DNA from 4 places in the Chryseobacterium lactis genome. Region 4 is predicted to be linked to each of the others. Evidence: riboswitches for the same ligand, from Rfam matches in the RefSeq annotation. Region 4 holds a riboswitch; each other region holds the start of a gene.
The links. A riboswitch is a leader RNA that binds a small molecule or an ion and turns the genes downstream of it on or off. The one in region 4 is predicted to bind cobalamin.

Region 1 (8,355 bases), 2.1 Mb from region 4:
TGTTGCCGTTACGATCCCGTCTTTTTTACTTTTCAGGTGATTGGAGTTGATGTTTGTTCCGACTCCGTAATACTTATTTCCATCGATAAAAATATTAGACAGGCTCGAACCTAGTGTCTCAGCGAGTACACAACTGGCTCCTCCGTGCAGAATTCCGAAAGGCTGATGAACCTTTGGCTGTACCGGCATGGTAGCAGTAAGGGTTTCGTTTTCTACGTCTATATCAATGAATTGTATTTCAAGTGTTTTTGCTAATGTTACACCTTCTCCCCAGTTGTTTAAAAAGATAAGGAGTTCTTCTTTGGTCTGATCTTTCATTTTATTAATTGATAAATGATGATTGATAAATAGTAAGCAGGCAGGTAGTTGTGCTGAATTCTGAATTATTCTCCGGCACCCATGATATCAGGATTCCAGTTGGCGGGAACTTTAGGAACAATATCATTTTTTACATAATAATCCTGTATTTCCTGCATAATTTCAGAAAATGGAACTGAAGCTATTCTTTCATAAGGAATGGTATACCCCAAGTAAACCGTATTTCTTTTGAAATCACCGGCCGCCAGTACAATGGGTACTTTTGCCGCCAGAGCCATATGGTAAAATCCTTTTCTCCATTTTGGAACCCAGCTTCTTGTCCCTTCAGGAGTGATAACAAGGCTGAAATCTTCTTTGGCAAATTGTCTCGCTACGAAATTAACGAGATCATTTTTCTGAGTCCTGTCGATTCCGATACCTCCAAGACCTTTTACAACACCTCCATACCAGGCTTTGGTATGTGCATCTTTAATAATGATCTTTAATGGTTTTCTTAATGACCAATAGGCAAAATTTCCTAAAATGTATTCCATATTGTGGGTGTGTGGTGCCACCACAAGGATACACCTGTTGAGATTGTTCACATCGCCCTGTAGAACGACTTTCCATCCCATTAATTTTAACATCAGTTTGCCTATCAGCTTTTTCATAGATTCTTGGATTAAAAACAAAAAAGTATAACCAAATATTGGTTATACTTTACAAATATATTGAAAATATTATCGCTCTTAAAATAAACCGTTAATTAAATCTACGATTTTCATTACGAATTCTAGTGCAAATTGTATCATAACAATAGTGTTTTTTGGTTGATTTGGTTATTAAATTTTTAACAGTACGAAATTAAAACTTTTTTTTTACATACCGAACTAAATACTATGATTTTTTTTCACTTTTATGAGAGAAGAAGAGTGTGAATTTCAAACGGTTGGCTATCCATTCACACCTTCCACCACTCTCTGAAGTTAATTATTTAGTTTGTATGGAAATTTCGTTTTTTCCGTCTTTGATTTTAATGTCTACATCTTTATTGATTTTTTTGATGTCAGATGCTACAGAATCAATTACTTTCTTTGCCTGATTATTAGGAACTTTTTTACCATTAATAATAATACTGTCCTTATCGTCAGAATTGTATTCAATGCTTGAACCGTTTACTGTAATCTTATTTTTTTCGATTCTGATTCCGTTGTGGTTTTCGTCTCTGTCCTGATCATTATCATTGATGCCATCACCGTCTAAATCACCATCGAAGTTGATACCGCTTTTTTTCATAGAGATTACCACTGTTTTTTGAGGAACTACAAGTTCGTAATCAACTCTGTAATCTCTGAATCTGTGATCATAAGGATATTTAATAAAGTTAGGAAGCATTACTTTGTTGTTGACAACTTCTACAGGAACGGTCACCTGAACCGGATAGTTATAGCCGTTTCCTTCTTTTTTAATGATCAGGTAAGGCGTTTTGATATCTGATTTTCTCGTTACATCTACCGAAATATAATCTTCTTCGTAAACGGATTTTTTATCAGAATAAATGTCATCGTTATACGCTTTGAAATTCTGAGGGATATTAATTTGTTTTACATCTACATACACCGTGTCAGATGTAGTATTGATAGCAACATTTTCTATATCTTCCTTACTTCCTCTGTAGATCAGGTTTTTCTTCGCCATGCTGATTCCGAAATAAGTTCCCAACCCGATAAGCAGAAGAAATAAACCACCGATTACCCATCCGATATTTCTCAATTTGGTTTTTGGTGAGAATATTTTGATGCTTAGTAAGCTGAAGATAATGGCAGGAATTAAGCTTCCGATCACCATCATAGCAGCTAATACTTTATCAAGCCCCTGATCATCCATATAGAATCTGATTTCATTCGCTCCCGGGAAGTCAGTATCCATTCCGAAAAGACCAAAAACCACAAATACTCCAATGATGCTTCCAACAGCCATTAGTACGAGGATTCCACCTACAATATACTTGAATACATTCCATACACCGCTGCTTGCGTTATTGATATAAGGTTTGTTTTCGTTGTATATTTCTCCGACTCTCTGTGTAGATTCGTTAGCAAACTGAACCAGTTTGTTCGATTCATTTTTAAGATTGTCGAAGTTCATAGGCTTTCCCTGCATTTTCAGGAAATCTGCTGCTGTTTCAGCCTTAGGAAGTACAATCCAAAGAACAACATACAGAAGTCCGATCAATGAAGAAGAGATGGCTGCGGTGAAGATTCCAAGAATGAAAATTCCTAACCAGATGGCTCTCATTGCAGTAATATCCATTCCTACATATTGAGCTAATCCTGCGCAAACCCCTGCAATTTTTTGTTTTTCAGGGTCACGGAATAATTGTTTTTTATCTGTGTAACCTGTGCCTGGGTTGCTTTTTTTGTTTGTCGTTTTTTCAGAAAAATAAGCTTCTTCCTGTTCTTCAATTTTTTCAGGGCTTCCGATTTGTGCGATTACTTTTTCTACATCAGTATCGTTAATCACTTCACGTTTTCCCAGAGAATCATTGAAAATCTCCACCATTCTTATTTCTATGTCATGCATTACCTCATCTGCTTCCGAAGCATCCAGTGAGCTTCTCAGAGCATTCAGGTAATCGCTGAGCTTTATATATGCGTGTTCTTCTATTGTAAAAGAAAAACCTGCGAGTCCTATTGAGAGTGTCTTGTTCATAGCTTTGTTTTTAATTTTGTTGGGTGATTTGGTTTACTGAAGCAGTCAGCTCATTCCACGTATTTAAAAGTTCATTCAGGAAAAGCTTTCCTTTCTCTGTGATCTGATAATATTTTCTGGGTGGTCCTCCGGTAGATTCTTCCCATCTGTAGGAGAGAAATTCTCCGTTTTTAAGTCTAGTGAGAAGAGGGTAGAGGGTACCTTCCACAACATCCAGTTTTCCTTTTTTTAGTTCATCTATAAGGTCGGAAACATACATTTCACGATGATTGATGAGACTTAAAATACAGAATTCCAGAATTCCTTTTCGCATTTGCGCTTTGGTATTTTCAGTATTCATCTTTGATAAGTTTTGTTAATTAGTTATATTTTTAGAATAATACTCCTAGCTAGTTGAGCGTATTCTAATTTTACATTACAAAGATATGTAAATAAAATGGTATTATGCAATACAAAGTAGTGAAATTTTTAAAATAAATTATTTAATTATCTGTTAATCAGTGTAATAAATTTTGTACTGGTTTTTTTAAAAATAAAGAATTCTTTAAAAGAGATAGATTTTTGACTTAAAATGTAAAGGCAAATGCATCAAATGTCCAATTTTAAATTTGTATTGTAGCAGCAGATTCATTTCTTTCCTTTTGAAAAAACAGCTTTTATATCATGCTGAGAGATCCTATTCATCAATTATATTTTGAAATCGATAGTATGATTTGTATTTTTGTTATGAAATTTTTTTAACACATCAATCCATTTTTACTATTACTATGAAAAGATTTAATGTATATAAGAGTTTATCGACTCTTGTTTTATTGGGACCTTTATGTTTCGGACAATACAAATTTGAGGTGAAAAATGCCTCTAAAAACTATACTGTCATCATCAATGTAGAAAATTGCTACGATGGGAGGTGTCATGATAAAGGAACAGTAGAATTATTTGACAATAAAAACACCAAGGTTCAGACTTTTACTTCTGAAGAACTGGTTATAGAATTAAATGAAAATCAAAAACCTACATCCGGAAAGCTAATACAATTGACAGAGCAGCAAAGTCCTGTTATCATTGATGACTTTAATTTCGATGGAACGGAAGATATTGCGATAAGAAACGGAAATAACGGAAATTATCAAAGCGATTCCTACGATGTCTATGTATTCAATAGTACAAGAATGGCTTTTGTGAAAAGTAAAGAACTGACAGATCTTGCTTCTAATGCGCTGGGACTATTTAATGTAGATTATAAGAGAAAGCGTCTTATTTCTACAGGAAAATCCGGTTGTTGCAGAATTTTTACCACAGAATATGAAGTGGTTCCGAATAAAGGATTAGAGTCAGTATTAGAGAAAGAGGAAGATATGACGGAAGAAAGTCGTGTAAAGGTGATTACCAAAGAGAAAATAAATAATAAATGGGTGACTAAAACTAAAGTTTATCCTGCAGATAAATATAATAGATAATACAATGAAGATACAGAAAGAGATCGATTTTATTCTGGCCGTAGATGCTTTGAAGAACGTGCAGAGAAGAAATTATAATGCAGATGATTCCAGAAGAGAAAACACTGCAGAACACTCGTGGCAGATTATTATCCTGGCTCAGATTCTTTTTCCATATGCGAAAAACCGTGCGGATATTGATTTACTGAGAGTAATAAGAATGCTTTCAATACATGATCTGGTGGAAATTGAAGCCGGTGATACTTTCTTATTTGATGAGAAAGCCATGGTTGGAAAATTCGAGCGAGAAAAGATTTCTGCTCAAAAGATTTTCGGGATTCTGGATGAGCCACTGCGTACGGAATTCTTTAATTTATGGCTTGAGTTTGAAGAAGAAAAAACACCGGATGCTATTTTTGCATGTTCTATCGACAGAATTATGCCTTTCATCCTGAATTCTCACACTTCAGGAAAAAGCTGGACAGAAGCCGGAGTGACCGAAAAACAAATCAGAAATATGCTTGAAAATGCCATCAGCAGAGCATCAGATGAAATGGGTGAGGCTTTTGAATTGCTATTGAGCAGAAGTTTGGAAACAGAGAAAGTACAGAAGTAATTTAGAATTTAAATAATATATAGAGCCGACTATTTAGTCGGCTTCTTTCGTGTGAGAACTGTATTGAGTAAATAGTTTCGGGCGGCCAAAGGCCGCCCGAAACTTTTATTATAGAATTTGGATTGGCTTTTTAAATTCGTCAATCGCTACAAAAGTGAAATCCCCGACAATGGCTTTTTCTCTTTCATAAGAGTACATCTGTTCGGTGAAGATCTCAACGTTTACTTTCATACTGGTCTTTCCAACGTAAGAAACTTTTCCGATCAACTCAACAATCGTTCCTGCAGGTATAGGTTTTTTAAAATCGATTTTATCACTGCTTACCGTTACCACTCTTTTTCTTGCAAAGCGGGTAGCGGTGATGAAGGCTACTTCATCCATCAGCTGCATTGCTGTACCTCCGAAAAGAGTATCATAATGATTGGTTGTGTTCGGGAAAACTGCTTTAAAGATTCTTGTTTCGGATGCTTCAATTCTTTCTTCTGTAGTCATATTTCATTATTAATTAAAGCGAAATGAAATCTATTAAAACAACAGAATAATGACAGGAACCTTAGAAATCCCTGAAACATCCATCAGATCAATATAACTTCAGATCGCGAAAGTTGCTTGTTTAAGAAAAAGGCAGGTCTCCTGACTTGTAACATCTTTTATCTCCTTCCCATGCCTCGCACAGTGGATCTTTTTATAAAAGACTTCAGTTACTTTACAGTTGCGCGACAGTCCGTGATTTTCACACGATTCCCTTTTAATCTGCGGTTAAGCAGAACCAGTTTCTGTGATGAATAAGTGGTAAAACTTTTCGGGTGCAAAAATAATGAAATTATTCCGGATTATGATAAATAATCTGACTGATCACTCTTCCTTTTTTGATCGTCCAAAGAGTCGTATATCTGTATTCTCCCGAACCATTGGTCATATAAAGAAAGATATTGTCGTTGTCCAGAGCAGTTACCGCTACATTATTGAAATCCATCGTAGGCTGGAACATATTTTTGATAGCTTCTCTTACAAAAACGGAACCTCGTCCGGGTTGCTGAACTCTGATTGATTTAATTTCAGTCATTCCTTCCGGAAGATCATTGCCGATTCCCCAGGGCTTTATTTTATCAATAGTAAGGATTTTACCTTCAGCATCTTTTTCCTTTTTACGGTACCCGGCGTTGGAAGGGTACACATCGATAACGACTTTACTTCTTTGGGCCGTAGGGACTTTAGGATCAGAATTATCTGTGAATATCATTGATTTCCCGTTTTTAGATTTCGAAGGCGTGTATGCCGGAAGCTGATCGATATAGGCAATACGCTCTTTATTAACCATTCCTTCCTTATCAAGGGTTTCATACCTTACGAAGGGTTTATCCTCATCCTGTTTTTCAGGATATTTAATCCAGATCCACTCCGTTTCTCCGGGAGCGGGTTTTACGTAAACAAATACATCCCCTTTACGCATGCGGATTTTATCTACAATTTTTCTGTAGTTATCCTTATGAACGCGTACATTGGCGTATCCTTCTTCAGCTTTTACAACACCGAAAGGAACTTTATTCTGACCTTTAACGAATGCCAAAGAAAAAATGCTGAAAGCGGATAAATAGAATGCTTTGTTTACAGAAATCATCATTACAAATTTTTGATTTCCCAAATATATAAATTAAATGGACGAATTTAAAGAATAGTCTTTCCAATTTTTGCGGCGTAATCACCCAGGTTGGTCTCGTTGGTATTTGATAGAATAATGATACTTAAATCATTGTTCAAATAATGAAACCATACGCAATTTGCACCTTCTATTTTTCCATACCGTTCCATTCTTTTGTACTTTTTAACGTCTCGAATCCAGACACTGTATCCATAATCATCCAGACCTGGATTCAGAAGCTTGTCTAAAGTTTCTTTTTTGATGAGTTGATAATCAAAAAGAGCATTGTTAAATTTGATAAGATCAGATGTACAGGAATACATAGCACCCGCAGCAGAAAAGTCTCCTACATACATGGGAATATTTGGAATTAAATGATCAAGATTTTTATCCTTGTAATAAGGGGTTGCCAAATTCTCTATCAATTTATAATGAGAAATAAGCCCCGAATTGTACATTTTTAAAGGGATAAGGATTTTTTGACTTAGTATTTCTTCATAGGTCATTTGATACATAACTTCCAAAATTCGGCCTAGGATCATATATTCTCCATTATTATAATCAAATTTTGTTCCCGGTTTATTCACCAACGGATTGGAACAAAATTGAGTTACAATCTCTTTTAATTGATACGGTCTATTATAGAATCCTAATCCGTATTTTAAAAAATTTTCATCTCTTGCTGTGTCTGTATTTTTCATTCCGGAGGTATGATTTAATAACTGGTGAATAGATACCTTAGATCCAGCTTCCCCTTTGTAATCGGGTAAATAGTCAAGTATTTTTTTATTTAAATCAATTTTTCCTTGATCTACAAGCTGAAGAATTAGAACAGCAGTAAAGGTTTTGGTTATAGAACAAACCTGGTATTTGGTATCGTTTGTGGTCGGCGAATTGAAAGACCGCTCAGCGACACCAAAACTTTTATGATAAATTATTTTTGAATCTTTTTGAATTAAAACCGTTCCATTAAATTGATTCTCAAGGGCATATTTTTCAACAAATTGTCCTACTTTTTGGGCTTGCCCGAAAGCAGAATGACAAAATAGTGAGAGAAGTACAATAATTAATATTTTAGGCATTTTAATGAGTTTATTGAGTAGGATTTTTCACCGATGATCATTTTGCATTCTAAGAAAAATGATTGCTTTTGAGTGATTCATTAATCTATTTCTTATGATGACTAATGTACTAATTTATTGATCGTCTGCAAATTATTATTTCTAGGGTTAATAAATTAGTAATATAGTTTTCTTTTGATAAATAAGACCTAAGATTGATTAATCCGGGCTATAAAATGGCAAAAAGATGCTGTCCGGTGGAACTTCGCAACATGATAAACAATAATCCTTATAAAAGTTTTAAATATAAAAAGGTCGGAATTTCTTCCGACCCCAGCTGGTTTAACAGCTTTTTTTATTTTTTAAACTGAGTTAAATTCGTTCTAACTCATCTGCATTAATCGTAGTCTTGAATGTTCCGTAGTTGACAATCACTTTGTTTCGGGAGATTTTCTCAATCGTTCCTACGCTGGTACTTCCCGTAATACGGACACGTTGTCCTATCTTCATCCATACCGCACGGTCGCTTTTGCGTTTTTCCTCTAACTTTTCATTGGTTTCTGCAATTTTTTCAATCACTTCTTCCTT
Region 2 (8,355 bases), 2.6 Mb from region 4:
TATGAGATAGATACCACCATCATTTCCGGAGGAGGATTTATGATCAATGAAAAAATATTTAACAATTTATTCAAAGAGAATCATATTGATGTAACCGTACTATATCCGGAACAACAATTCGGAGACCTGGATAATGCAGGAGGAATGTTTGGGATTGCCTATGCTATCTCAATATTTAATGGACAAAACATCCATAAAACAGATAAAAAAGACATCATAGTCTTATCTATCGACCCGTCTGGAACACTTATTTATACCATCATCGAAAAAAAATAACAGATCAAATGCCAACCATTTTAGAATCTTATCAAATCACTCAGATCTTACAATACCGATACCCTTTTTTACTTATTGACAGAGTTACTGAATATGTGAAAGATGACAGTTTAAAGGCTGTTAAGGCCGTTTCTGCAGGTGAGCCTTATTTTGCGGGACATTTCCCAAACTTTCCGATTATGCCGGGAGTTCTTATTACCGAAGCCCTTGCACAAGCCTCTTCATTAATGATGGTTTTAAATAATTTAGACTGGAAGCCCAGTGATCCCATTCCATCATTTCACACAACAACAATTGGAGTATTGGGGAATGTCCAGATCAGCTTTTTAAAATCTGTTCTCCCCGGAAGTCTTCTGGAGCTTGACGTTAAATTAGATTGGAGAAAAGGATCCGCCAGCTCTGTAAATGTCAAAGCTTCCGTAGAAGGATCTGTTTGTGCAAAAGGTAAAATAACGGTAATGTCCGTTGATCAGAATACGATATTCTCTTAGAATGAATACTCCAATTTTATTCTGTATCCCTTATGCAGGAGGATCTTCAATGTCATTTTCTAATATCGTCAGTCTCATTACTATTGAGGGGCTTGAAATCAAATGTCTTGAGCTGCCGGGAAGAGGTACCCGACATAGAGAACTGCTTCCAGCCTCTTTGGATGAGGTTGTGGATGATCTTTATTTTAAAATAAAAGATAGCCTTTTACTAAAGGAAAGACCTATCCTCATTTGGGGACATAGCATGGGAGCAATCCTGGCATTGCTGTTATCTTCCCGGTTACATACACATCAGTTCAATATGATTGGATTACTGGTTTCAGGGATGAAAGCACCTACCCATCCGTCTTCTCCGCATGCACTTTCCGAAAAAGCCAAGAATAAATTATTATCTGATCTTTTACCCATCAAATATGAGCAAAATAAGGAAGCTCCTCTTTTTCAAAGGATTTACAAAAAAAGAATAGAAATTATGGAAAAAGATGTGGAATTACTGGAAAAATACCAGATTAAAAATTGGCCGGAAATGTATCTATCCAGCCCGATAGCAGTAATTATGGGCGATGATGATGAACTCTACCCTGCTTTATCTTATTATGAAAACTGGAAGCTTCATACTTCAGGTAACACTGATTTTTTCTCTATAAAAGGCAGTCACTTTTTTCCGATGCAACATCCTGAAAAAACATCCCTTTTATTAACTCAAATACTTACACAAATCCTGAATAATCAACCTATTAATTAAAAACAAAAATAAAAATGAAAGTAAAAAAAATATTTTTCCCGGCTATTACGATAGCTTTGTTTGGAGTACTATTCTCCTGTTCCAATGATACTTTTACGCTGGAACCTATCTCAGAACCGAATGCCAAAGTATCAGCTCTATCTGTATCCAAAAATGCTTCATTACTCGCAGCCTATTTTGGGGATAATATTGATTTCAGCAATTTACCCAACTATGCCAATCAAAGTATACCAATGTATGTGTTCAGGAACAATACGCCATTTATTAATCGGATTACCGATGAAGGAGCAACATTGGGTAGAGTTTTGTTTTATGATAAAAATCTATCCAGCAACAATAAAGTTTCTTGTTCGAGCTGCCATAAACAGGAGCTGGCTTTCGGTGATAATAATAGGGCCAGCCAGGGAGTGAACGGAAATACGGGAAGGCATTCCATGAGATTAATCAATGTCAGGTTTGCTGAGGAATTTAGGGTTTTCTGGGATAAAAGAGCCACTTCTCTGGATACCCAGACTACCATCCCTATCAGAGACCACATAGAAATGGGATACAGTGGTAAAAAAGGCGCTCCCTCTTTTGATCATCTTATTAAAAAACTCCAGGGACTGGACTATTACCAGGAACTTTTTACCAGAGCCTTTGGAAGTGCTGAAATTACGGAAGAAAAAATACAAAAAGCTCTTGCTCAATTTGTGAGCAGCATTATTTCATTTGATTCAAAGTATGATGAAGGAAGAGCAGAAATCTCCTCCGAATTTCTTGATTTCCCGAATTTCACTCCGGAGGAAAACCTTGGAAAAAAACTCTATATGGAATTTCCCGTAGCTGTAGGCGGAACCCGAGCGGGGGGTGGAATGGGATGTGCAAGTTGTCATTTTGCTCCTGAATTTGGCATGACTGCCCTGAGCGGAAATAACGGTGTTATTGACAAAATAGGCAGTACCGAAAAAGATCTTAGTGTCACCAATTCTCCTTCAATGCGTGATCTTGTCAATTCTAACGGGCAACCCCATGCCCCAATGATGCATTCTGCAGTATTTTCTACATTGGAACAGGTCATTGACCATTATAACAATATTCCCAAAGAAGCCAGAACGGATAAACTGGACAATAACCTTCGTCTGAGAAGCTTAAATGCCACTCCAGAAGAAAAAAAGGCTATTATTGCATTTATGAAAACCCTTACCGGGAAAAATGTCTATAAGGATAGGAAATGGTCCAATCCTTTTATCAATCCATAAACTTATCAACAATAAAAGCTGGCTATAACCAGCTTTTATTGATATCTCCACGTCATTTTTTCAACGTGCATTCTATTGTTATTTTGTAAGTCGTCTCTTCAAAATATAGAACCAAAACAAAGGTGAAATTAAAATCTTTATCAAATTGAGAAAATAAATAGATAAAGTTGGCCTAATCCTTTAATTTTCAAATTTAAAGCCTTAATTTTGCCACGAAATTTAAAAAATTCGGATTCTTCACTGCTATGTACATGAAAAAAATGATGGTTGGGCTTTCTTTAGCACTATCTGTTACTACTATATCGGGGCAAAAAACTCCCGCGAAAAACAATAGTCTGACACCTTATAGTTATCAGACTTTCAATTGTGATAACAAAGGATATTTTGATTCCGCCAAATATAAAAAAGAGGAAATAGACGGAGTAAATAAGCTTTTGTATCAGTTCAATGGGGTTCAATTTGATACACAACCCGTTTTTAAACTTTCTAATCTTGAAGAAATTCGTAAAAACAGAGAAGAATATCTTCAGCAACTGGAAAACCAATATCAGGAAAAGAAAAAAGAATTATACAGCCTTGAAGTGATTAATCTTCCGATGTGGAAAAAATTACAGCAGGAAACCATCCAGTCTTTTGAAAATGAATATCAACTAAACAAGGAGGAAATTATTGCCTATTCTGACCCTTCGTCTCTTAAAGACAGCAAGTTTTACGGATCCTGCAAAGAGCATATTGATGCGATCTCATCTCCTGATAGAGAGAAGATGTTTACAGCATGGAAAAACTATATTGAATTGAAAAGCAAAAGCAATGCTGATCCGAAAGCAGTATTGGCAAGATTCAATGCAAAGCTGAATGATCCCCAAAAAGAAGACTACGCTTTAATCGACATGATCGGACTTAGTTTTCACAACTGTGCCAACAGTAGTTTCAGACAGAAACGTGAAGAGGAAGGAGTTGCTTACAAAGACTTCGACAAACTTTTTATTAAACTGAAAAGAACTTGCGATGAGCCATAAGATTTCTTGAAAATTGATTTTTTTTAAAAATATAATGACAGTATCCCCTTTGGATGCTGTTTTTTATTGATTTAAGTGATAAAAACTTCTGACTTTTCCCGGGAGAATTTATATTTTAACACTTGCTGAATTGCTATAAAAACTAAACTTTTTCATATCGTAACTCCGTGTGTATTCTTCACTTCAGCCATCACAAAGGTGCTGTGGGTACTTCCGATAGAATCTACTGATCCTAGCTTATTGAATACAAAATCCTGATAATGTTTCATATCCCGCACCTGAACTTTGAGTAAAAAATCAAAATCTCCGGAAATATTATAGCATTCGGCTACTTCTTCAATGAGGAGGATATCTTTTACAAATTGATTGCCTATCGCCCGGTCGTGGATTTTCAGTTTAATCTGACAAAACACAGTAAAGCCACGATTCAATTTCTCAGCTTCCAATACCGCTGCATAATGTTTGATATAGCCTTCCTGCTCCAACCTTTTAACCCGTTCAAAAACAGGAGATGGTGAGAGGTTGATTTCTTTGGCAAGCTCCTTTATCGTCAATTTAGCATTCTTTTGCAGGATTCTTAGCAGTTGAAGATCCTTTTCATCAAGTCTTTCCACAGGATATTATTCTTTTTAGCGTTGATTTTTTCAAAAATAAAGAATATTTATCTTTTAAAATAATTAAAAACAAAATTTTATCCTTAAGTTTTGAAATTACACCAATTAAACCACTCAATTATATATCTTTACACCCTATTTTGTTCTTTAAAATACTTCATCAAACGGAAGAGGTTTTACATAACGTAGATTAATAGGGAATCGTGTGAGAATCACGAGCTGTCGCGCAACTGTAAGTAACAACCAAAGGTTTTTATCCGTGTATATCCACTGCCAGAGCGGGAAGGATGATAAAAACCGTTACAAGCCAGGAGACCTGCCTGTTCTGAATTGACAATGCTTTCGCGATTTGAAGCTTTGGGTCATACAGATGATACTTTTTGAACGTGTCCCGACGTTAACGGAAAAACTACGTCCTTATTGTATCTCTCTGATTTCCTTTCTTCTTTCTCCAAAAGTATTGTGAAGCATCCAAAGAGCTTTTAAAATCATAAGTTTAATTTAAAAGTGTAAAAGAAATGCAAACACACCTTCTTGGCTATCCGCGAATTGGTAGCAACAGAGAACTAAAAAAAGCCTGTGAACAATATTGGGCAGGCAAAACATCAATTGATCAGCTTCTGGAAACCGGAAATGCAATCAGCCATCAAAACTGGAAACTTCAGCACGATGCAGGAATAGACCTTATCCCTTGTAATGATTTTTCCTATTATGATCAGGTATTGGATATGACTTTAACAATAGGAGCTATTCCCGAGCGTTATCAGGAAATAGCTTCTGATGAGTCCCGGTCTGAGCTTGACCTTTATTTTGCAATGGCGAGAGGATATCAGAAAAACGGATTAGATATTACAGCGATGGAAATGACCAAATGGTTTGATACCAACTACCATTACATCGTTCCTGAGTTTCAAAAAAATCAGTCATTTAAATTATTTTCAAACAAAATCATCAATGAATTCATTAGTGCCAAACAGGCAGGAATTAATGCAAAACCGGTTATCATTGGTTTGATTACTTATCTTCTTTTAGGAAAAGAAAAAGAGGAGAATTTTGATAAACTGGACCTGGTTTCAAACCTGCTGCCTGTTTATATTCAAATCCTGACAGAGCTTGAAAATCAAGGGGCAGAATATATCCAGTTTGATGAACCATTCCTTGCGTTAGATCTTGATAATAAAGCAAAAGAAGCCTATGAATTGGTTTACAACGAGATCAGAAAACAATTTCCAAATCTTAAAATTATTGTAGCGACTTATTTCGAAGGATTAAAAGACAACACCTCTCTTGCAGTACATCTTCCTGTTGATGTATTACATATTGATCTTGTACGAAACCCGGAACAGCTTGAAGAAATTCTACCATTGCTTCCCAGATCATTAAGTCTTTCTCTGGGCATTGTAGATGGAAGAAACATCTGGAAAAATGATTTTGAAAAATCGTTGCAGTTGGTTAAAAAGGTAATCCATGAAATTGGAACAGAAAGGATATTGATTGCTCCTTCATGTTCATTGCTTCACTCTCCTTTTGATCTTGATTCTGAAAAAGATGAGGCTATTTTATCTCCTGAAATTAAAGAATGGTTAGCTTTTGCCAAACAGAAAGTTCATGAAGTTGTTGCTTTAAAAAAATTGGCAAACAATCCTGATTATCATGCTTTACAACTGTTGGCAGAAAATAAAAAGGCCATAGAAACCCGTAAAGTTTCAACTTTAATTCACAATCAGGAAGTAAAAAACCGTATTGCTATAATCACTGAGGATGATGCGCAAAGGAGAAATCCATTTAATGTAAGAAAAGAAATTCAGCAGAAAGAATTGCAACTTCCTTTATTCCCGACCACAACGATCGGTTCATTTCCTCAAACCAAGGAAGTGAGAAGTTGGAGAGCCCAATTCAAAAAAGGAGAACTTACTGCAGAACAATATGATACTTTATTGAAACAGGAAACGGAAAGGACCATCCACTGGCAGGAAGAGATCGGAATTGATGTACTGGTTCATGGAGAATTTGAACGTAATGATATGGTTGAATATTTTGGCGAACAGCTTTCCGGATTTGCCTTTACCCAAAACGGATGGGTTCAGAGCTATGGAAGCCGTTGTGTAAAACCACCTGTCATTTACGGTGATGTACACCGCCCCCATCCTATGACGGTGTATTGGTCAGAATATGCTCAATCGGTGACAAAAAAATGGGTAAAAGGAATGTTAACCGGCCCTGTAACTATTCTTCAATGGTCTTTTGTACGGGATGATCAGCCTCGCTCATCAACGTGTAAACAAATTGCTCTCGCCATTCGTGATGAGGTGAATGACCTTGAAAAAGCAGGGATCAGAATCATCCAGATCGATGAACCCGCGATCAGAGAAGGTCTTCCGTTAAGAAAATCAGAATGGCAAACTTATCTGAAATGGGCCGTGGAAGCTTTTAGAATTTCGGCTAGTGGTGTTGAGGATGCCACTCAAATCCATACCCATATGTGTTATTCTGAATTCAACGATATTATCCAGAATATTGCAGATATGGATGCCGATGTCATTACCATAGAATGTTCCAGAAGCCAGATGGAGCTGTTAAATGCTTTCGCTGATTTTAAATATCCGAATGAAATTGGCCCCGGTGTATATGACATTCATTCTCCCAGAGTTCCTTCAAAAGAAGAAATGGTAGCACTACTGAGAAAAGCACAGGCGGTTATTCCCGCACAACAACTTTGGGTAAACCCCGATTGTGGACTAAAAACACGCCACTGGGATGAAACAGAGAAGGCTTTAAAAGCTATGGTAGAAGCCTCGCGAGAAGCCAGTCTTGAATATGCAGTTCAGGAAAAATAAAAAAAAATTTGATTGTCATAAAATCAGGGGATTAATCTCCTGATTTTTTTATTATCACAATTTATATTCCGGGAGGTTGTGTAAGAATTCATCCGCTTAAAGTTTATTAAAGAACTGATAAATATCTATTTCGCTCGAAATGTTAAGGCGTCGTCGAAGCCTGCGCTTTCTTTGTTGGACAGATGTATGCAATATAAAAGTATAGCTGGCAATCTCTTTGGATGAAAAATTTAATTTTAGCATGGCACAAAATACAAGTTCTGAGCTTTCAAGATGAGGATTTATATCCATCAATTTGGTTATAAAGCCGGGATAAACCTCTTTAAACCTGGACAGAAATGAAGAATCATTCTTTTTTGCCAAATCCAAAATTTCTTCATAGCGTTTATCTAAAATTTGTCCCTGCAACTCAGTGGCTTTATTATGCAGTATCTCTCTTCTTATCTGTAAAGTCTTTACTTGTCTGTATGAATATATGATGATGATCAAACAAAGAATCCCTAAAGAAATAATGGTGTACTGCATCCGTCCATGTTGTTTCTCATCATCCTTTTTAATCTCCGCGATAAATTTTTCCATGACTGGTTTAAGGATTGATTTCTGGCTATATTCTATTTTTTCTTTTTCATGACTGTATAGATCTTCATAATAATGTGCTTTTTGTTTGTTTCCGATTTCTTTATAAAGCCTGGTCATCCAGCTATACAATTCTGAAAAATAAAAAGAACCATATACCTTGTTAATAGCATTAAGCGCCTGTAAAGATGCTAAATAATCAACCTCTGATTCTTTGTATTGATGTTGATTGAAATAATATTTTCCTTTGATGAGATTAATATGATAATTAAGATAGTCCGGCTGATCAGCGATTTTATGAAGATCTACAGCATGTTGTGCTTTTTGCAAATAGGTAAAAGCAGAGTCAAGCTTACCTGATGTACGATAAAATTCTGCCATATCACAGAGAATCTCTGCCCGATCATCGGTAAGCTCTAGAGCTTTATGAAAATAAGTTGTACAAGAATCTCTTTGGGAACTGAAATATAAATATGCCCCTCTATCTTTATAAAACAATGATAAATAGTACTTTTTTTGTTCTACATCTCCAAGCTGGCTAACGGTTTTAATAGCT
Region 3 (8,355 bases), 1.2 Mb from region 4:
TTTCGCCGATTAAGCGTACCAATGCAAGTTGTTTGTATTCATCAACAATAAATTCAAACGCGATGGCATTTATTTTTTTCTCTGCAAGTTTTAGGAAATATCCTTTATCTCTAAGGTTGATCTGAAGGGCTGAAACCAAATAGGTATTGGGCTTCATAAAATCAATCTCATCCTCTGTAGGAGGGTTGATCTTCAGGATAAGATCCTGTCCAAAAGCTTCTTTAGGATCATTGGTGATCTTTGCTCCTGATTCGGAATACTGTAAATCTGTAAAAAAAGATCCTTCTCCGGCCCCTGATTCTACAATGATCTCATGGCCGTGTTCTACCAGTACCTGTACTGCGTCAGGAGTAATGCAGGTTCTCCTTTCATTAAGACAGGTTTCTTTAGGTATTCCAATACTGAATTGTTTCCCTTTTTTTATCACCTCCAATTTTTCTTCTTTCGGCATCAATTCTTCTTCTGTGAAAGGAGTAAAAATATTTGTACTCATCCTTAAATTAAATTATGTCTTACAGATTGTTATTTTACATTGTATTTGGAAGCAAAGATACATAATATTTAGTCGAATAAAACTTCTCTGCTTTCACCATTGTTCACAATACTCATTGTGTGGTAGTTGAGTCCGTACAGTTCGTCTTCATAAACCTCCGGCCACTCAATAATACAGAGAAAGGAATTATCCAGGTACTCTTCGATACCGATATCATAGACTTCTTCAATGTTTTTCAAACGATACAGATCAAAATGATATACTTTCCCCTTTGAAGTCATATACTCATTCACAATAGAATAAGTAGGTGAGTTTACTTCATCCGTACTTCCCAGGCTTTTAAGCAAAAATTGGGTGAAGGTAGTTTTCCCTGCACCAAGATTTCCCTTTAATAAAAGGATATTATGTTTTAAACTAGGAATGACTTCATCTACAATTTGCTGCCATTCTTGTAACGATTGTATTTTCATTCGTCAAATTTAAATCTAAATTATGTTTTTCAAGATAAAGTTAATTGGTAATATGATAATATTTGTTTTGGTTTGTATGCGTTTTTAATAGTTTTTGTGAATGTTTTTCCTGTTTTTATCAATAAATATGTATATTTGATTGGACACTAATTATTTATTATGAAAAACATTTACTCTGCTTTATTAATTTCTTTTTTTGGAATAACAAGCGCGCAGGTAGGAACTCTTTGCAGTAATCCTATTGTTATAAGCTCTTTACCGTATACCACTACGGACGACACAGCAAATTACGCAGACAATTATGACCCGGATCCTGATAACAGCCCCGCATGTAGTGGATCTGCGGATGAATTCGGGAATTATTACCATGGTGGAAATGATGTCATTTACTCTTACACTGCCACCTCTACCGGAACCATAAAAATTGAAATTCCCGGAGCAACCGGCTGGACCGGTTTGTTTGTTTATAACGACTGTGCCAATATTGGTTTAAATTATGCTGCCTGTGAAGGAAGTGTTAGTGATGGTGATAATATCATTGTCGACAATTTTGCAGTCACGGCAGGGCAGACCTATTATATACTGATTTCTTCATGGCCGGATCCACAAACAGTTCCTTATACTTTAAATGTAACTTCTCTTACGCTTTCCGTAAATGATGTACAAATGAAGAAGAAACAAACAGGAGTGTATCCTAATCCTGCAGGGAGAGATTTAAATTTTAAATCAGAAAAAGAGATCACATCTGCAACAATCTATACCATGGAAGGTAAAAAAATACAGACTCCAAAAGTGAATAATAACTCAATATCAATCGAAAGCCTTAGCACCGGAAGTTATATTGTGGAGTTTACAGACAGAGCAGGAACGACGTCTACCAAAATATTTATTAAAAAATAATCCTGAATTTTATTTTTAAGATATAAAAAGATCTCCGTCATGGAGATCTTTTTTGTATTATAAACTCTTATTTTCTTTAAAATAAAAATTAAACACCTAACAATATATGATGAAACCTTTTATCTCCGGCTCTCCAACGAGATCTCTCAAAACCTTACGGAATCTATATAAAAATACTTAATTTTACAGCATGATTTCCAAGCAGAGTATAGATAAAATTTTCTCAACGATACGGGTAGAAGAAATAGTAGGAGAGTACGTTCAGTTGAAAAGAGCAGGGTCTAATTACAAAGGACTCAGCCCGTTTCATGAGGAGAAATCTCCAAGCTTTGTCGTTTCACCAAGCAAGCAGATCTGGAAGGATTTCTCCACAGGAAAAGGGGGAACCGCTATTTCCTTTTTAATGGAAATTGAAAACTTTACTTATCCTGAGGCTCTTCGCCACGCTGCCAAAAAATATGGAATTGAAATTGAGGAAGATCAGCGTGAGATTTCTGAAGAAGCAAAACATGCGCAGACCGAAAAAGATCTGCTGTATAAGATTCATGAAATTGCCAATACCTACTTTCAGGAGATACTTTGGGATGACGAAGAAGGCAGAAATATTGGTTTTGCTTACTTTAAAGAGAGAGAGCTGAAAGATGATATCATCAAAAAATTCCAGCTTGGATATTCCCCTGAAAAGAAAAATGCCTTTACAACATATGCCCTGGAAAAGGGTTATAGCAAAGAGATTCTTGAAAAATCAGGATTATCTATCTTTCCGGAAAATACACCTGCAGGAGTCGACCGATTTCGGGAAAGAGTTATTTTCCCGATCCATAGTTTTTCAGGAAGAGTGTTGGGTTTTGGGGCCAGAATTCTAAAGAATAATGTCAAAACGGCGAAATATCTCAACTCTCCGGAAACAGAGATTTACCATAAGTCCAATGTTCTTTATGGATTAAACCAGAGTAAACAATCCATCTCAAGAAAGAATGCCTGTCTTCTTGTGGAAGGTTATATGGATGTTATTTCACTCCATATGTCAGGCATTGAAAATGTGGTGGCGAGTTCCGGAACTTCTCTCACTACAGAGCAGATTAAGTTGATTAAAAGGCTTACGGAAAACGTAACCATTCTTTTTGATGGTGATAATGCCGGTATTAAAGCAAGTTTCCGAAGTATTGATATGTTGCTTACTGAAGGGATGAACATTCGTGTATTGCTCTTCCCTGATGGCGATGACCCGGATTCCTTTGCCCGAAAGCATCCGCAGGAATATGTTGAAAAATACATCGAAAATGAAGCGATGGATTTTATCGACTTTAAAGCGGAAATCCTGTTAAGGGACATCGGAAATGATCCTATTAAAAAGGCAGAAGCAATACGTGATATCGTAAAATCGGTTTCCTTTGTACAGAATGCGCTGAAAAGGGAAGTATATCTTAAGGAAGTTTCCAATAAATTCGGCCTTTCTGAGCAGAGTCTTTTTAATGAACTGGATGTTCAGAAGCAGATCACGCAGAACCAGACTCATCATGTTCAGCAGCAGCAAAAAGAAAAAGCGGCTCCGAAGATGGAGATTGTTCCTCTGGATCAGGAGAAAGAAGACCCTTTTCTGTATGATGTTCTGTTTATGGAAAATAAACTGGTAGATCATATGCTGATGTTTGGCGACATCGTATTGAAGAGAAAAAATGATCAGAATGAAGAATACCAGATTACGGTTATTGAAGAAATTCTCCATCATTTTGACGAGGAACAATATGCCTTTTTAGTGAAAGAAAATGAAATTATTATCAACCAGGTAAAGGAGGGAATTCAGAAGGAAGAATTGAGAAGTGGAAACTTTTTTGTATCTTTTATGGATGAAGAAATTACAACAAAGGTTGTAGATGCGTTGATTCCTTTGGATGAGCTTGAAAACTGGGCTTCCAGAAATATCTATCCCCCTAATTATGGTGATAAAGTGGCAGATCAGATTAAAGGTGATGTTCTGCTGCACAAATACAGATATATTGACTATTTAATCAAGGAAACGGCAAAAGAACTTGATCAGCATAGTAGTACAGATGAAACGAAATACTTTGAACTGATCAAAAAGATTACTTTATTGAAACAGGCTTCCATACGATTGAGCAATATGATCGAATATTCTCCTATCAAAGGCATTTATGGAGATCGAAAAAGATAGTTTAAATACAATTTTTTGTATTCTGTGACAAAAAGTCCTATAAATTTTTAGGAATAAATATTGTAATTTAAACTTTGAAAAAATTTAAAATAATACATAATAGAAATATGGACATTAAAAAGGAATTCAGAGATTTCTCTGTAAAACATTTAGGAAATAACGGTTTGGTTACCGATCAGTATATGGGAATGTATGGCCCAACGAATCTTACTCCGTACATCATGGAAGAAAGAAGATTAAATGTTGCTCAAATGGACGTTTTTTCTCGTTTGATGATGGACAGAATTATCTTCCTGGGAACAGGTATTGATGATCAGGTTGCCAATATCGTGACGGCTCAGCTTTTATTCTTAGAAAGTGCAGACCCGTCTAAAGATATTCAGATCTACATCAACTCTCCTGGAGGTAGCGTGTATGCAGGTCTTGGAATTTATGACACAATGCAGATCATTAAGCCGGATGTTGCGACAATCTGTACAGGTATGGCCGCTTCAATGGGAGCTGTATTATTGGTTGCCGGAGAAAAAGGAAAACGTTCTGCTCTTAAGCACTCAAGAGTAATGATTCACCAGCCGTCAGGAGGAGCACAAGGAGTTGCTTCTGATATGGAAATCAACCTGAGAGAAATGTTGAAATTAAAGCAGGAGCTTTATGAGATCATTGGTCACCATTCAGGACAAACATATGAGTGGGTTGAAAAATCTTCTGACAGAGACTACTGGATGACTTCTGAAGAAGCAAAAGGCTACGGAATGGTAGATGAGGTTTTACAGAGATCTACAGAGAAAAAATAATTGATTGTAAAATCATAAAAAAGAAACGCACCAATCCGGTGCGTTTCTTTTTGTATCAAACTGTCAGTTTCATTAGGAATTATCTACGGTCAATGTATCAGTCCTGTTATCTGCATCCCTCGAATTGAAGAGGTGAATGTTCCCCTCCTCCGGAGGGGTGGCAAAAATTCAAAGAATTTTTGACGGGGTGGTTAACCAATACTTATTTCTTTACAACCTTGTGAATACTAGAGTTTTTGGCTGTTTTAATCTCAACAAAATACACTCCTGAGTGTAAAGACTGAATATTAATTCTTGCAGTTTGGGAAGTCATTACTTTTTGTCCGGTAACCGAATAAATATTTACTTCTTTCAGGCTATCGGTAGTGTCGATTTGAATAAAATCACTGGCCGGATTTGGGTAAATATTAAAAACTTTTTTATTCACCGTTGAGGTACCAAGTGTTGCATCAATCGCTTCTGTAGGGATAAATGGTCTTCTTTGTCCAAAGCTTAAGCCCAGCCAGTCATTATTTCCCAACTGGATCTGCGAAAGATCAGCTTTCTGTTGCCAGCTTGAGAGGTCTTTCCCTTTGTACAGTTTCCAGCTTTCCGATCCGGAAGTATTTCCGGTAAAACTATTAAGTGACAGGTTAGAAATCTGACCATTTCCTTCGGTAAAACTGAAATAAGAACTTTGACTTTGAATGAGTTGCAGCGCCTGTTCTGCATTTATACTTCCGTTGTATTGAATTCCAAAGACAAAAGAATTGGCATTTCCGGTGGTAGTGTCAGTTCCAAAATCAATCACCACAAGACTTTTATTACTTCCGGTTCCAATCCAGTTAGTAATCTGCGATGATTTGTACCATTGAGAACTATAAGCTGCAACAGGTACAGATGGCGGAGTATTGATAACGGTATCATCAGATCCGTAAGTCACCCCATACCAGTTTCCATCAACTAGCGGAGTATAGCCAACACCATTATTCCAGGTCATATTTTCTGCGCCGGGTCCGGACCAGGTAATCCAATAATCATCGGTAGAAGGAGTGTGATCATTATAAGTAAGGCTAAAAAGGAAGCCGGTAGGAATGTCAACAGCCATTTTAGGTTCTGCCGTTACAATAGCATTGATCATGTCCTCCATGGTTAAATTGTTGGAGTCAAAACGATATCCCCAGGCATAAGATTCTGGAGTATTATTGTCATTAAAATCAGTGACAAAATAAGCTTTTTTAGAACCTGTTCCCACCCAAAAACGGATGTCATTTTCTGTAAATTGAGCCCATAAAAACTGCATGCAAAACAGTAAGAAAAAGAAATAGATTTTTCTCATGATATAATTAAATTAAAGTTTTATTCCCGAAACTTATTAAATGGAAAAGGACTAATATCCTCAATCCTCAAATTAAAAGTTTTTCCAAGGCAGGTCTCCTGGCTCGCATCCTATACTAAACCTTCCCGGGATTTTGGGCCAGTGGTATGATGTAACTATAGGTAAAACAGCTTACAGTTGCGGGTACAGCTCAAGAATTGATATTCTCACTTGATTCCCTATTAATGAACAATGTTCAACCTTAAAACGCCGCAAATATATCATATAAATTCCGGAACCGTTTTGTGAATTATTTCTCTTCTTCCCCGAATGTTCGGATCGTTGAGTACAGTTGAAATTTTTAATTTGACTGATTGTTAATGAATTGGAGTTAAATGCTTTATTTGTTATGTTAATTTTGAGTTTTTGTTGTTTATATTGAATTCATTTTGGAGATTCTATTGTTAAAATATAATTATCATTGTATTTAAGATCAGTTTACAATCAATTTATACTTTCGCGCCATAAAAGTTAATATGAAAAAACTACTATTACCGGCGCTGGTTATGACCGCATTATTCTCTTGTAATAAAGATGATGACAATGCAAATAACCAGGATATCAATTATTCGAAGCTTCCTCAGGAGTTTGCTTTTACAAAAATGGCAACCATCAATGGAGTAGATGTGATCAATGGCGGATTTGGTTCCGGTGCAGCGGCTCATCCATCCAGGAAAGGAGAGTTTTATGTCATTACCGACCGTGGCCCGAATACAGATTATCTGAACGGTAAAAAGTTTTTGACCCCCAATTTTACCCCAACAATTATGCATTTTAAAATTAATGCCGAAGGAAATATTGAGGTAATCAAATATATTAAACTTAAAAATCCATCCGGGCAACCAATTACTGGATTACCAAACCCTGTAGGAATGGGAAGTACCGGAGAAGTTGCTTATGATGCAACAGGAAATGTCTTGGGAACAGATAAATATGGATTGGACAGTGAAAGTATTGTGGCAGCTCCAGACGGTACTTTCTGGGTTTCTGATGAGTATGGTCCGCATATCGTTCATTACAGCGCTGAAGGCATAGAAATGGAAAGAATAAGTCCGGTTGGAGTAAATACAGGAACGAGAAAACTGCCTGCGGTTTTAGCAAAAAGAAGAGCCAACAGAGGAATGGAAGGACTTTGCTTAACACCGGATGGAAGAACGTTGGTAGGTACTATGCAATCCATGATGTATGTTCCCAATAAAACTGCCGCAAAGAATACAACTTTAACGAGAATTGTGACTTTCGATACGGTTACCGGCCAGACTAAGCAGTTTTTATACAAGCAGGATGGTGGTGCTTCGGATTCTGTCTGTGATATTACAGCTTTAAGCAATACCGAATTCTTAGTGATAGAAAGAGATGGAAACTTTGGATCTCAGGGAGGAATCAAGAAAGTATACAGAATCAACATCGGCGGAGCAACCGATGTTACCGGATCTGATTTTACTGCCGTTGACGGAATGAAGGTGAATAATAAAGCATTGGAAGAATGTACCTGGGATGAACTTGCCACTGCAGGAATCAAAGCAGTTTCAAAAACATTAGCAGTAAATCTTGTTACAAAACTAGGGTATGAACATGATAAATTTGAAGGGATTGTTTATCTCGGAAATAATAAACTGGCTGTCTTCAATGATGATGACTTCGGAGTAGTAGATGACGGAAACGGGAACCCAAAAGCCAAAATTTTACCTAAAACAGGTAAAGTAGACAAAGGAACTATGTACGTAGTCGATATTCAATAATTAGATTTTTTTAAAGAAAACGGCGGAATCGAAGATTCCGCCGTTTTTATTGCATTATTGCTTGTTTTAGAGGTTTTTGTTGATACTTATCGTTTGATTACCTTTATCGTTTTGGCAATATCATTATCTGTATTTATCTTAACCAGGTACGTTCCGGATCCTAAAGAAGAAATATCCACTGTTCCTTTATTATCATTGATTGCTTTAGTAAGTATTTGTTGTCCTGCCATATTGTAGACCATAACTGTAAGAATCTTTTGGTCAAACGAAATATTTAAGTTGTCATGTACGGGATTAGGGTGAATTTTTAGATGGTCTGATGTTGTTGAAGTCTCATCAACTGCTAAGGTAGCCGTGGGGCAAGCCAGAGAAATAAGGGTATTTCTATTGGTGGTAGTTCCATCTGCTAATTGCCCGCTGCCA
Region 4 (8,355 bases):
CTTCCGATAAGATAAGTTTTATTAAACGAGGTGCCTATGCCTGGGAACCGTTACTCAATAATATGGGTACAGAGCGTTCTACGGTGACGATTGACGGAATGCACATTTTTGGTGCATGTACTGATAAAATGGATCCTGTGACTTCATATCTGGAAACCAATAACCTTTCCGCTATTGACATAAAATCAGGTCAGGAAGGTAGTTTAAACGGTGCTACCGTTGCAGGAAGTATTGATCTGAAAAGAAAAAATACTCCTTTTAGCCTCCAAAAAAAATGGAATGGCTCGTACCAGACGGGTTTTGAGTTTAATAATAAACAGGTTTTCAATCTTGGAGCTATATCGTATTCAAGCAATAAGCTGGTCGTAGATGGTAGCATTTCCCTCCGGAAGGCAGAAAATTATTACGATGGAAATAATAATGAGGTCAACCATTCGCAATACAATAAATTCAATACCGGAATTGGGATAGCGTATAAAACCACTGCTTTATCATCCGTACGAGTAGACGCCATTTTTGATATGGCAAAAAATGTAGGATTCCCGGCATTACCTATGGATTTATCACTTTCACGGGCTATGATTACCTCTGCATCGTTTAAGCAATTATTTAACGAAAGCCTGGTGAAATCGTGGGATACAAAAATCTATTTCAATGCTATAGAGCATTATATGGATGATACCAAACGTCCCGAAAATCTCGTGCATATGGATATGCCCGGTTGGAGCACGACTTATGGACTGGTTTCTACAGTAAGCCTGAAAAAAGAGCGCTATGCTTCGGAAATTCAACTCAATGCCTATGATAATGTATCGATTGCCGAAATGCGAATGTATCCGCAAGACAGGAAAAACAGAACCATGTTCGCGTATAGCTGGCCTTGGGTGACGACTCGTTTTGTCGGACTTTCAATGAATAATATATGGGATATATCAGAGCATGGTAGTTTGAGTTTTGGAGGATCTTTAGGACTGAATTATAATGAGTCCAGATATGCAGAGTTCAACTGGATTTTTCATCCGGGAGCACCTCAGCAAAAAACAAGAGTACTGCCTGCTTTGCATGCCGGTTACCAATGGAATAAGGATCATTTTAATTTTTCTGTAGGAACAGGTTACGGGCACAGAGCTCCTTCTGTTTCTGAAGGATATGGATATTATATTTATAACAGTTTTGACCGCTATGATTATATCGGAAATCCGGATTTGAAAAATGAAATTTCCTATGAAACCAATGCCAGTGCAGGTTTTAAAAATGATAAAATAAGCATTGAAGCCAAAGTGAACTATTTCTATATTCAGAATTATATTATTGGAAGGATTTTAAGCTTGGGAAGCCCGATGAATTATCAGTCAGTGGGAGTGAAAGCCTATACTTCCCTGGACCATGCCACTATTTTTAATATGTCTCTGAATGCCGGTTACAATATTATCCAGGATCTGCACTGGAAAGGAACATTAACTTATGCACGTGGCCGTGATGACAACGGAAAAAATTTACCTTTCATCCGCCCGTTGAGCTACCAGACTTCTTTACATTTTATGCACCGTAATTTTGGATTTCAAACTTCTGTTAACGGTGACTTTATCCAGCTCAATTACAGCCCGGAATATGGAGAAGATCAAACACCGGCTTATACGATCTGGAACTTCTCTATGGATTATACTTTTAAGATTAAACAATTCAAAACAGTAGTTCAGATTGGAGCGGAAAACCTTTTAAACAAATATTACAGCACCTATGCAGACTGGGGAAATATTCCAAGAATGGGTCGAAACATTTTTACCTCTTTAAAATTCAGCTTTTAAAAATGGTGAAATAGATTCCCTCTACTTTATTAAAAAACAACAATTTAAACAATTTAAAACAATGCAACATTTAAAAAAATATCTATTATTATCAGCTTTTACACTAGGATTAACTTCTTGTCAGAATAGTGATGATAATCCTGTCGCTAATAATGTAACTCTTGAATTTAATAATACGTTTAAAAATCAGACGATTGTACTGGGCGAGGCAGCTTCAGGAACAGCTACTGTAAATACTTCCGCAGAAGGGCAACTTCATCATTTTTCAGAATTGAAATATGTAATCAGTAATATCCGTCTTGTAAAAGCAGATGGAAACGAAATCCCTTATAAAGTAAATGACCTGGATCAGGGAGCAACTGTGGTGGATCAGTCGAAACCTGAAACTCTTCGTTACATTTTAGGGAATATACCTTCCGGAGAATATAAAAAGATAAAATTCGGTTTGGGTATAAAAAAAGAACTTAATATTTTAGATCAGCTAAGATTTCCTAAATTTTATGCAACTGCCGGAGCCAATGATACTCAAATGATGTGGGAATGGGGAGCAGGATATCGTTTCACGAAACTGGAAGGGTTTTATGGTACGGACAATAAACAAATGTCAATCCATACCGGTAGCACTATAAAAGGCTCTGAGGGTAACTACACGCAAGGTGTAGATGCTTACAGAGATATTACATTGGACCTCCCAAAGAATGCTATTGTTGATAATAAAGCTCCTAAAATTTCCATTAAAGCAGATTTTGATAAGCTTTTAACCGGTAAAATCAATACCATCGTTCTTACTTCAGGAACAGGGATGGACGGTAATGCAACCCCCAACATTCATACAGCGAATCAGATGGTGAAGTTTGTAGATAACATTGGAGGCAATGGTTCAGGGGATATTTCCGGGATGTTTTCGGTGAGCAGTGTTGAAAACTAGAAATCAGAACATCATTCTTTTTACTTTTAAAATGAAAAAAATCTTCAGTATTTTATCCGTCCTCATCCTGTTAATATCTTGTAATAATGATTATTATGAGCCTCTTTCCAATGAGAATCCTGAGATTTCGCTCAATATTCCGTTCGGATTTCCTGAACTTAATAAGTCGGTGAGTTCCAATAAGCCTACAAAATATGGTATTGAGCTGGGTGAAAAACTATTTCAGGAAAAGAGGTTGAGCGCAGACAATACTATTTCGTGTTCCAGTTGTCATATTCAGTCCAATGCTTTTGCGGATCATAATGCACAGGCGATAGGTATTCAGAGCAGAGTAGGATTACGAAATGCACCGGCGGTTCAGAATATGATGTTTATGAAGTTTTATAATTGGGATGGTAATATTCTTCAATTGGAGAAGCAGCCATTGGTACCTATCATTACCCATGAAGAAATGGGTTCTTCCATTCTGGAGGTGATCGGGAAAATCAAAGATGACCTCATTTATAAAGATTTATTCAGAAAGACCTTCGGAGATGAGAACGTTACGCCTGAAAGAATTTATAAAAGTATTGCTCAGTATGAGTATACATTGGTTTCTGCCAACAGTAAATATGATAAGATAAAGCGAGGTGAAGATGAAAAATTTGCGGAAAGTGAAACACAAGGTTATGTAACTTTTCAACAGAAGTGTGTAAGCTGTCATAGTACAGAGTTATTTACCGATCAGAGTTTCAGAAACATTGGATTTCCTGTTAATCCGAATACCAATGAAGCCGGACGTGGAAGAGTTACCGGAATTCCGGAAGACTATATGAGTTTTAGGGTTCCCTCATTACGGAATGTGGAATATACAGCTCCTTACGGAAGTTTTGGACAGTTTCCAACATTGAGAGCTGTTCTTGATTATTTTGATAAAGGGGTTCTGAATGCCGATAACCTGGATCCCGTTTTTAAACAGAATGGGAATAGAATACCGCTTACAGAACAGGAAAAAATCAACCTTATTTCGTTTATGAAAACATTGAGCGATCGTGAATTTGTGAAAAAATAATCTATGTAGAAACTCACTTCATGACCGTTTGTAAATCGACTCAATACAATCAGGATTCGAGGTTTTAATTAATGAAAGATTCCGTTATATTTTTAACGGAATCTTTTTGTTTATCCATTTGATAATCATTTTATTCTGCGTCGCATTGTATCTTGCCGGAATTTTCTATCTTTGCCGGAATTTGGTGAGCCATAATAAGCTCTTAAAAGGGAATCCGGTGAAGATCCGGAACAGACCCGCTGCTGTAAGCTCCGCACCAAAGTTTTTGAAAAATAAATCCACTGTTTTGTAATGGGAAGGATTTCAAAAATGGAGTAAGTCAGAAGACCTGCCAGAAAATTAATCGTTTGACGCTTTCGTGGAATAAAGCTTAGGACAACAATGATACTGTGCAGTGACTACTGTGCTTTGTCGTTGCTTTCTTACATCCATTAGCGTCATCATTATCCTAAATGAGCTAATGGTGGCAAAACAGACTACATTACAACTGCATAAAGTCGTTTTCACAGTATTTGTGTTGACTTCTCAATTTCTATTTTCTCAATCGAAGAAAAACGACAGTATCAAAGAAAAAGCAATTAAGGCTGTCAATATTTATAAAAAGAATTTTAAAGAAATTCTCCCAGCCCAGACCTTACAGGGTGAGGAATTGGAAAGACTGAACAGTCACTCAGTTGCCGATGCCTTACGGTATTTTTCCGGAGTGCAAATCAAAGATTACGGTGGAATAGGAGGATTGAAAACGGTTAATATCCGAAGCATGGGAAGTCAGCATGTTGGGGTCTTTTATGACGGAATTCAGTTAGGAAACGCTCAAAACGGATTAGTCGATCTGGGACGGTATTCTCTGGATGACCTGGAAGAAATATCGTTATACAACGGACAGAAAAGTGAAATTTTCCAACCTGCCAAAGACTTTGGTTCCTCGGGATCTATTTATTTACAACCTAAAACACCTGTATTTACCGGAACGAAAAAGACGAATCTTGTCATCAGGGCAAAAAGTGCTTCCATTGATTTATTTAATCCTTCCTTTCGCTTGGAACAAAAAATTTCACCCAGAATTTCTGCAAGTTTTAGTGGTGAATTTCTCCAAAGTGACGGTATTTACAGATATCGCTATACCAGAAAATATCCTAACGGAAAAACGGCTAATGATACCATTGCCAAAAGATATGATTCCGATATCAAAGCAAAACGTTTTGAAACATCCGTGAACGGAACTGTAAACAACGGAAGCTGGAACATCCGGGGATATGGCTATCTGTCAGATCGTGGTATCCCGGCTCCTATTGTCAACAACCGCTTTAAAGCGAGAGGAGCAAGAATGATTGATGAAAATTACTTTGTACAAGCCAATCTGAGGAAAAAACTGTTTCCAAAATTCGAAACCCAGCTCAAGGCAAAATTTGCTTATGATTACACCCATTTTAATGATACTGTACTATCACAAGCGGTTTACCCTTCACAAAATACTTATATCCAACGGGAAGTGTATCTTTCCTCTTCCAATATATATTCTATAAATTCCAATTGGGATGTTAGTGTAAGCGGAGACTTTCAGTACAATAATCTGGATGCCGACCTGAAGAACTTTTCTTATCCAACCCGATATACAACATTAGTTGCATTGGCTACCACCTATCAGTGGAATCGGTTCAAGTTTTTAGGAAGTCTCCTGGGTACATTTACTTTTGAAGAAGTAAGAAAAAATAAAAGACCCGACGACAGGAGAGAGTGGACGCCTGCTTTATTTATGAGTTATCAGCCTGAGGCAGTTCCGGAACTTACACTAAGGGCTTTCTACAAAAAGATTTTCAGGCTTCCTACTTTTAATGATCTGTATTATACGAATGTTGGAAGTACTTTCCTGGAACCTGAATTTACCTTTCAGCATGACATTGGATTTACTTATCAGAAAAAATATGATCATCCCATATTGAAAGGATTCTATGTAAAAGTAGACGGGTATTATAACAAAGTAAAGGATAAAATTGTTGCAGTTCCTACGACGAACATGTTCCGCTGGATGATGCTGAATCTTGGAAAGGTAGAAATCATCGGAGTTGATATTAATGCACAGGCAGAAATCATGTTGGGAGTAGTGAAGCTTAAACCTTTATTATCCTACACCTATCAAAGTGCTAAAGATAAAACGGATAAAGGTTATGGACTTGATCCCGGTGATACCTTTTATAATGCACAAATTCCTTATACCCCTCTGCATAGCGGTTCTTTTACAATGATGGCCGATTATAAGGACTGGAGCTTCAATTACAGTGTTATCTATGTCGGAAAGCGCTATGATGGACAACTGGATAATATTCAATACAATTTTGTACAACCCTGGTATACTCATGACCTTTCTATTCAAAAGAAAATGAACCTGGCCGGACATCCTTTTAAAATCAATCTCGAAATGAACAATGTCTTTAATCAATATTATGATGTTGTCAAAAATTATCCTATGCCCGGAAGAAACTTCAGGCTCTCCTTAAACTTTAACTTATGAGAAAACTGAATATTTACTTTTTACTTTTTGCACTGGTTTCTCTTGTTGCCTGCCGTACCGATGAAATTGTAATCCCCATGGAGGTGGTGGAAGGACTTGCACCCGCTGAAAACACAGCTATAAAAGGATTCTATGTCTTGAATGAAGGAAATATGGGAAGCAATAAATGCACCCTGGATTTTTTCGATTATACAAAGGGAACCTATTATCGGAATATGTATGCGGAAATTAATCCGGATGTCGTAAAAGAATTGGGCGATGTAGGAAATGATATTAAGATCTACGGAAGCAAGCTGTATATTGTGGTTAATGTTTCCAATAAAATTGAAGTGCTGGATGCCAAAACGGCTAAGCGTATTAAATCTATTCCATTGCAGAACTGCAGGTATCTGGCATTTAAAGATGGAAAAGCCTACGCAAGCAGCTATGTTGGTCCGGTAGATATCAATCCCAATGCTCCAAAAGGAAAAGTCGTGGAAATTGACACCACTTCTCTTGCCATAAAACGTGAAGTAACGGTAGGATATCAGCCCGAAGAAATTGAAATTGTAGGCAATCAGCTTTTTGTGGCCAATTCCGGTGGATATATGGTTCCGAACTATGACAGAACAGTTTCGGTAATAGACTTAAACAGTTTTACAGAGACAAAGAAGATAGACGTTGCCATTAATCTTCATCGCCTTAAAAAAGATAACTACGGTGACTTATATGTAAGCTCAAGAGGAGATTATTATAATGTGCCTTCCAATTTATTTCTGATTGATGCTGCTACAGGCACCATCAAGAAAGACTTTCATCTTGCCGTTAATGAGATGACGATTGTTAACGACAAACTGTATTATTACGGAAATGAATTCAATTACAATACCCACACCTACAAAAAATCATTTGGAATTATTGATGTAAAAACCGAGCAGATTATTTCCAATAAAATTATTGATTCGGATTATGAAACCATCATAAAAACTCCTTATGGAATTGCTGTAAATCCTATCACAGAAGATATCTATATAACCGATGCAAGAAATTATGTGTCGATGGGGTTTGTGTATTGCTTCGATAAAAATGGACATTTTAAATGGAAAACAGAAGGCGGAAATATCCCTGCCCATTTTGCTTTTTTGTATAAATAATAAACTGATAAACATGACAAAAAGATCTATTAATTATTTAAAAACCGGAATTTTCTCACTGCTGTTTGTAGGAATGATCGCCTCCTGTAAGCATGATGATAATGATACCCTTAATTTTAATGGTTTGGCTGATTCCTACACGGTAGAGCGTTTTGAAGTATTAAATATTTCGGCCAACACTTCTGGGAATATTACATGGAGTATTAATAATATTGACGTTTCTCAAAGTTCGGAGCTTGAATTTATAAGTCCTGCTGTAGGAACCTATCCATTGACACTTACTATAAAAAATAATGGAAACATAAACACTTATCATTCAAAAATTATTGTAGAAAAAGAAACGGCAACCTATACTAAGTATATTTCAAAAGTTCTGGAGTATCGTCCTGCAGTAGGACAATTCGTACATGATATCCCTGAATATGTATCAGGAAATACAGCCAATGATATGCTTGAAAGCGCAAGAAAATCCCTTGTTGGAGCGAAATCTTCCGAAGTAACTCTTGGTGGATTCGGTGGATATGTTGTTTTTGGTTTTGATCATACTATACCGAATCTGGAAGGAAGAGACTTTAAAATACTAGGAAATGCATTTTTTGGAAACGCTGCTATTGATCCTCGTTCTGGTTCATGTGAACCAGGAATTATTATGGTCGCTTATGACCGGAATAAAAATGGAAAGCCGGATGATAACGAATGGTATGAAATTGCTGGAAGCGAATACTTTAAGAATACAACCGTAAAAGATTATAGCATCACCTATTTCAAGCCCGATGAAAATAAGATACCTGTTTCCGGGAATCTGGGTTGGGATATAGATGTAGAATATATCAAGTGGAAAGACAATCTGGGGAACACCGGATTTAAAACAAGGAACATGTTCCATCTGCAAAGCTATTATCCGCTGTGGATTACAGATGCAT

Region 1: another riboswitch for cobalamin. It lies ahead of EG342_RS23530 (acyl-CoA thioesterase); the one in region 4 lies ahead of EG342_RS07570 (TonB-dependent receptor plug domain-containing protein).
Region 2: another riboswitch for cobalamin. It lies ahead of metE (5-methyltetrahydropteroyltriglutamate--homocysteine S-methyltransferase); the one in region 4 lies ahead of EG342_RS07570 (TonB-dependent receptor plug domain-containing protein).
Region 3: another riboswitch for cobalamin. It lies ahead of EG342_RS13265 (T9SS type A sorting domain-containing protein); the one in region 4 lies ahead of EG342_RS07570 (TonB-dependent receptor plug domain-containing protein).

What each region holds. Positions count from the first base shown of each region.
Region 1 covers NZ_CP033924.1:5,278,267-5,286,621, reverse strand. Annotated here, with positions in the region: gene EG342_RS23560 (PaaI family thioesterase) at 1-318, opposite strand, end outside; gene EG342_RS23555 (1-acyl-sn-glycerol-3-phosphate acyltransferase) at 384-968, opposite strand; gene EG342_RS23550 (PspC domain-containing protein) at 1,288-3,009, opposite strand; gene EG342_RS23545 (PadR family transcriptional regulator) at 3,020-3,349, opposite strand; gene EG342_RS23540 (XAC2610-related protein) at 3,777-4,469, shown strand; gene EG342_RS23535 (HD domain-containing protein) at 4,474-5,064, shown strand; gene EG342_RS23530 (acyl-CoA thioesterase) at 5,173-5,556, opposite strand; cobalamin riboswitch at 5,671-5,853, opposite strand; gene EG342_RS23525 (hypothetical protein) at 5,888-6,688, opposite strand; gene EG342_RS23520 (serine hydrolase domain-containing protein) at 6,733-7,788, opposite strand; gene EG342_RS23515 (endonuclease MutS2) at 8,140-8,355, opposite strand, start outside.
Region 2 covers NZ_CP033924.1:4,333,668-4,342,022, forward strand. Annotated here, with positions in the region: gene EG342_RS19305 (beta-ketoacyl synthase N-terminal-like domain-containing protein) at 1-276, shown strand, start outside; gene fabZ (3-hydroxyacyl-ACP dehydratase FabZ) at 285-767, shown strand; gene EG342_RS19315 (thioesterase II family protein) at 769-1,512, shown strand; gene EG342_RS19320 (cytochrome-c peroxidase) at 1,527-2,753, shown strand; gene EG342_RS19325 (hypothetical protein) at 3,005-3,772, shown strand; gene EG342_RS19330 (Lrp/AsnC family transcriptional regulator) at 3,925-4,386, opposite strand; cobalamin riboswitch at 4,541-4,724, shown strand; gene metE (5-methyltetrahydropteroyltriglutamate--homocysteine S-methyltransferase) at 4,905-7,223, shown strand; gene EG342_RS25520 (tetratricopeptide repeat protein) at 7,320-8,355, opposite strand, start outside.
Region 3 covers NZ_CP033924.1:2,963,134-2,971,488, forward strand. Annotated here, with positions in the region: gene EG342_RS13240 (alanine dehydrogenase) at 1-493, opposite strand, end outside; gene tsaE (tRNA (adenosine(37)-N6)-threonylcarbamoyltransferase complex ATPase subunit type 1 TsaE) at 562-963, opposite strand; gene EG342_RS13250 (T9SS type A sorting domain-containing protein) at 1,123-1,863, shown strand; gene dnaG (DNA primase) at 2,054-4,039, shown strand; gene clpP (ATP-dependent Clp endopeptidase proteolytic subunit ClpP) at 4,147-4,833, shown strand; gene EG342_RS13265 (T9SS type A sorting domain-containing protein) at 5,036-6,151, opposite strand; cobalamin riboswitch at 6,223-6,410, opposite strand; gene EG342_RS13270 (esterase-like activity of phytase family protein) at 6,667-7,932, shown strand; gene EG342_RS13275 (T9SS type A sorting domain-containing protein) at 8,019-8,355, opposite strand, start outside.
Region 4 covers NZ_CP033924.1:1,762,140-1,770,494, forward strand. Annotated here, with positions in the region: gene EG342_RS07555 (TonB-dependent receptor plug domain-containing protein) at 1-1,808, shown strand, start outside; gene EG342_RS07560 (MbnP family protein) at 1,870-2,736, shown strand; gene EG342_RS07565 (cytochrome-c peroxidase) at 2,768-3,787, shown strand; cobalamin riboswitch at 3,953-4,137, shown strand; gene EG342_RS07570 (TonB-dependent receptor plug domain-containing protein) at 4,248-6,299, shown strand; gene EG342_RS07575 (YncE family protein) at 6,296-7,432, shown strand; gene EG342_RS07580 (cell surface protein) at 7,446-8,355, shown strand, end outside.